Regions from separate parts of the Enterobacter sp. LM3 genome, predicted to be linked through region 1. Evidence: predicted binding sites of a transcription regulator. Region 1 holds the regulator's gene; the other holds the start of a gene.

Region 1 (2,408 bases):
AATCCGGTGAAATGGCGGAGAGCACATTGCCCAGCGTAAAGATAGCCATCAGGAAAATCAGCGCATTGCGCCGGGCGCGATGCGAAAGCAGCAGCGTCATCAGCGGAGCCCCCACCATCACACCAATGGCATAAGCACTGATTAACATACCGGCCGCAGGGATAGAGACGTCCACGCCCCGGGCGATAACAGGCAGTAACCCCATTGGGGAGAATTCAGTGGTGCCAATCCCGAAAGCGCCAATCGCCAGGGCCAGCAGAGGAAAATTGATTTTCATGAGTCAACTCCGGATGCCGTGTCATCACGCGACACAGAACAAAGAAGTCAAAAGCATGACATCAATCACAAAAAATGAGAAGTTAACAAATTGGCAAAAGATTTTTGCCAGAGGAGTAACAATCGGGAGATCCGGAGGGCGAGTACACTCTCCCTCCGCGTAAATCAGTGCAATGCAGCAGTCAGACCGCCAGCCACAATCAAAGCCAGCACAATAACGGTGGTCACCAGTGAAAACTTCAGATCGGAACTCATCAATTTTTCTCCTTTTAATCCCCACACGGAAAGTGAGCTTGCTCATTTTTACACAGTTTACATCAAAAATCTTCCTGGATTTAAACTGATAACCACTTTTGCTCTTCCCCTTTTCATCAAGATAGGACAAAATTCCACGCTAAATTTATTAGCGTACCGGCCATTGACCCCCTCCTGACGTCCCGTGTCGTTTTCCTGGCGTGCCGCAATTCAAAAGTTGCGAGATAAGGGTGAGAGAAGGCAAACGTTTACCTTCCAGTTTTTCAGGAGCTTAGGATATGGTCTGGAGTGACATTTAATGGCAACAATTAAAGACGTAGCAAAACGCGCAAACGTTTCCACTACAACCGTATCACATGTAATTAACAAAACCCGCTTTGTTGCGGAAGAGACGCGTAATGCCGTTTGGGCAGCCATCAAAGAACTGCACTACTCACCAAGTGCGGTGGCTCGCAGCCTCAAGGTTAATCACACCAAATCCATTGGTTTGCTGGCCACCAGCAGTGAAGCGGCCTATTTTGCCGAGATCATTGAAGCGGTAGAGAAAAACTGTTTCCAGAAAGGCTACACCCTGATTCTGGGCAACGCATGGAACAGCATTGAAAAACAGCGTGCCTACCTGTCGATGATGGCACAAAAGCGCGTGGATGGCCTTCTGGTGATGTGTTCCGAATACCCGGAGTCTGTTCTTTCCATGCTGGAAGAGTACCGCCATATTCCGATGGTGGTCATGGACTGGGGTGAAGCGCGCGCCGATTTCACCGATTCCGTCATCGATAACGCCTTTGAAGGTGGTTATATGGCAGGTCGTTATCTGGTCGAGCGCGGCCACCGCGAGATTGGCGTGATCCCGGGTCCGCTTGAGCGCAATACCGGTGCCGGTCGTCTGGCGGGCTTTATGAAAGCGATGGAAGAAGCGCTGATCACCGTACCGGAAAACTGGATTGTGCAGGGCGACTTTGAGCCGGAATCCGGTTATCGCGCCATGCAGCAGATTGTCTCCCAACAGCACCGCCCCACCGCCGTCTTCTGTGGCGGGGACATCATGGCGATGGGCGCACTCTGTGCGGCGGATGAGCTGGGTCTGCGCGTGCCGCAGGATATTTCTGTGATCGGGTATGACAACGTGCGTAACTCGCGCTTCTTCACCCCGGCGCTGACCACCATTCACCAGCCGAAAGACTCACTGGGTGAAACGGCCTTCAATATGCTGATGGACAGGATCGTCAGCAAGCGCGAAGAGTCACAGTCCATTGAAGTTCACCCGCGTCTCATCGAACGTCGTTCCGTTGCGGATGGTCCATTCCGCGACTACCGTCGTTAATCGCCATACGGAGCCAGCTAAGCTGGCTCCCGTAGCCACTCCCGGTTCAGCGTTTCACTGTCTCCCAGATAATCCAGTAGCCAGGCCATCGCGGGCGATACATCGTTTTGTTGCCAGGTCAGACAGCAGGCCGCATCCGGGAACGGATTCTCCAGCGTCAGCGCAACCCATTCGCCGGTGTCGATCCTCGGACGGGCAAAATGGACAGGCACCATCCCCACGCACAGCCCGGCGCTGAGACAGGTCGCAGAAGATGCCCAGTCCGGCGCAACCACCCGTCGCTGGTTATCCAGCAGCCAGGTAATACGCTTGGGTAGCGAACGCGAGGTATCTTCCAGCACCAGCGACGGCCAGTTGCGTAGTGTATCGTCACTCAGCGGCCCCTCCATTGCTGCCAGCGGGTGATCGCTGGCCACCACACATTTCCAGCTCAGCATCCCCATATCGCGAAACGCATAGCGCCCCCCAACGGGGATTGCCTGGGTCGCGCCAATCGCCATCTCTACCCTGCCGTCCGCCAGCGCATCCCAGACACCGTTGAACACCTCCTGCG
Region 2 (2,408 bases), on a different contig from region 1:
AGAGACAAACGAGTTTAGCCCGTTCGCCAGCACGCCGCCCTTCAGGCGCTTCATGTATAGCGGGCCGGAAACCGGCTGCTCAGAAACGTCAGAGGTGGCCGTGATATCCCCGATGGTTTCAAGCGAGGTGATCATAAAGACCAGCATCAGTGGCAGCAGCAGACCCCAGTCAATGCCCAGGCCGTAGTAGAGCGGAGTGGGGACGGTGATCAGTGCCGTGTTTGTGGATGCCGTGTGTTCCGGCAGCATACCCAGTGCCCATGCCAGCAGATAACCGGCCGCCATTGCGATCACCAGCGAGGCCACGCGCAGGTAAGGGTTACGCTGACGGTTAAGCAGAATAATGATAGCCAGCACCACACCCGCCAGCAGCAGATTTTTCGGTGCGCCGAACGTGTGGTCGCTCATGGCCGCATAACCCCCGCCGATGGAGGTCAGGCCGACCTGAATCAGCGACAGGCCGATAATCATCACCACCACGCCGGATACCAGCGGGGTGATCACGCGGCGTGCCAGGTGAAGAACGCGGGAGATAACCATTTCCGTGCAGCTTGCCAGCATCAGCGTGCCAAAGAGCGCAGCCATCATGGTCGGGACATCCGCACCACCGGTTTTCAGTGCCGTACCGCCCATGATCAGCGGTGCCACAAAGTTAAAACTGGTGCCCTGAATTGATAACAATCCAGATCCCACCGGGCCCCACGCTTTAATTTGAATAATCGAGGCCACGCCGGAGGCAAAGAGAGACATGCTGATGATGTGCTGTGTGTCCTGAGCCGGTAAACCGAGTGCCTGGCAAATCAGCAGCGCGGGGGTGATTACCGCAACGAACATAGCCAGAAGGTGCTGGCAGGCGGCGAATAGCGTCTGCGGCAGCGGTGGTCGATCTTCAAGGCGGTAAATCAGTTCGCTATTTTGCTTCTGCGCAATCGGTTGCGCATCAGGAGACTCTATGGTGTTAACGGACATCGACGACAATCCCACGGTGGAAAAGCGGGCATTTTATCTGACCATCTGGTAAAAGCAAACGATTGCCAACAAAAAATGACAAGAAAATCTGCTACTGCGGACAGCTTTTCTACAACCCATGAGGAAAAAAAATTACACTTTTTCCGCCGGTGGCTCATGACGAGCGCAAACCGGCCAGGATAACGCCGCGTGTGTAAGGAACACGCGCACAAAAGGAGCCTTTTATGATTCATCTTGATACGTTGTCGACCCTTGTTGCCGCAACGCTGGTTTTACTGCTTGGTCGCAAGCTGGTACACAGCGTTTCCCTTCTCAAGAAGTACACTATTCCTGAACCCGTCGCCGGTGGATTGCTGGTGGCACTGGCTCTGCTGGTGCTGAAAAAAAGCATGGGCTGGGAAATCGATTTTGATATGTCCCTGAAAGACCCGCTGATGCTGGCCTTCTTTGCCACCATCGGCCTGAATGCCAACCTGGCGAGCCTGCGTGCGGGCGGTAAAGTGCTCGGCGTGTTTTTGATTGTGGTGGTCGGGTTGCTGCTGATGCAAAACGCCATTGGTATCGGCATGGCGACGCTGCTGGGGCTGGATCCGCTGATGGGCCTGCTGGCTGGGTCAATTACTCTGTCCGGTGGACACGGTACCGGAGCGGCGTGGAGTAAGCTGTTTATCGAGCGTTATGGTTTTGAAAACGCAACGGAAGTGGCGATGGCCTGCGCAACCTTCGGCCTGGTGCTGGGCGGGTTGATTGGCGGCCCGGTGGCGCGTTATCTGGTGAAGCATTCTGCTACGCCAGACGGCAGACCAGACGATGAGCTGGTCCCCACAGCGTTTGAAAAGCCGGATGTCGGGCGCAATATCACGTCGCTGGTGTTGATTGAAACCATCGCCATGATTGCCATCTGCCTGACCGTGGGCAAAGTGGTTGCGCAATGGCTGGCGGGCTCCATGTTTGAACTGCCAACGTTTGTTTGTGTGCTGTTTATCGGGGTGATCCTCAGTAACGGTCTGGCGGTGATGGGCTTCTACCGCGTGTTTGAACGCGCCGTGTCGGTGCTTGGCAACGTTTGCCTGTCGCTGTTCCTGGCGATGGCGCTGATGAGCCTCAAACTCTGGGAGCTGGCGTCCCTGGCGCTGCCAATGGTGGCGATTCTGGCGGTTCAGGCTCTGTTTATGGCGTTGTATGCCATATTCGTGACCTGGCGCATGATGGGTAAAAACTATGATGCGGCGGTACTGGCGGCAGGGCACTGCGGGTTTGGCCTGGGGGCAACGCCAACGGCTATCGCGAACATGCAGGCGATCACCGAGCGGTTTGGGCCATCTCATATGGCGTTTCTGGTGGTACCGATGGTCGGTGCGTTCTTCATTGATATCGTCAACGCACTGGTGATCAAACTTTACCTGATGCTACCGATGTTTGCCTGATATCAGGCGTTG

What was found. The regulator PurR, encoded in region 1, represses purine synthesis genes. The targets are predictions, from matches to a motif close to CANGCAAACGTTTGCNTG.
Region 2: the regulator PurR is predicted to act here: its motif matches at 1,021-1,038, upstream of gltS (sodium/glutamate symporter).

Annotation. Positions count from the first base shown of each region.
Region 1 is NZ_JBJURN010000006.1:100,847-103,254, reverse strand. Features, by position in the region: gene ACJ9N4_RS09385 (MFS transporter) at 1-277, opposite strand, end outside; gene ACJ9N4_RS09380 (YnhF family membrane protein) at 442-531, opposite strand; gene purR (HTH-type transcriptional repressor PurR) at 830-1,855, shown strand; gene punR (DNA-binding transcriptional activator PunR) at 1,873-2,408, opposite strand, start outside.
Region 2 is NZ_JBJURN010000012.1:10,704-13,111, forward strand. Features, by position in the region: gene xanP (xanthine/proton symporter XanP) at 1-969, opposite strand, end outside; gene gltS (sodium/glutamate symporter) at 1,194-2,396, shown strand; gene recG (ATP-dependent DNA helicase RecG) at 2,399-2,408, opposite strand, start outside.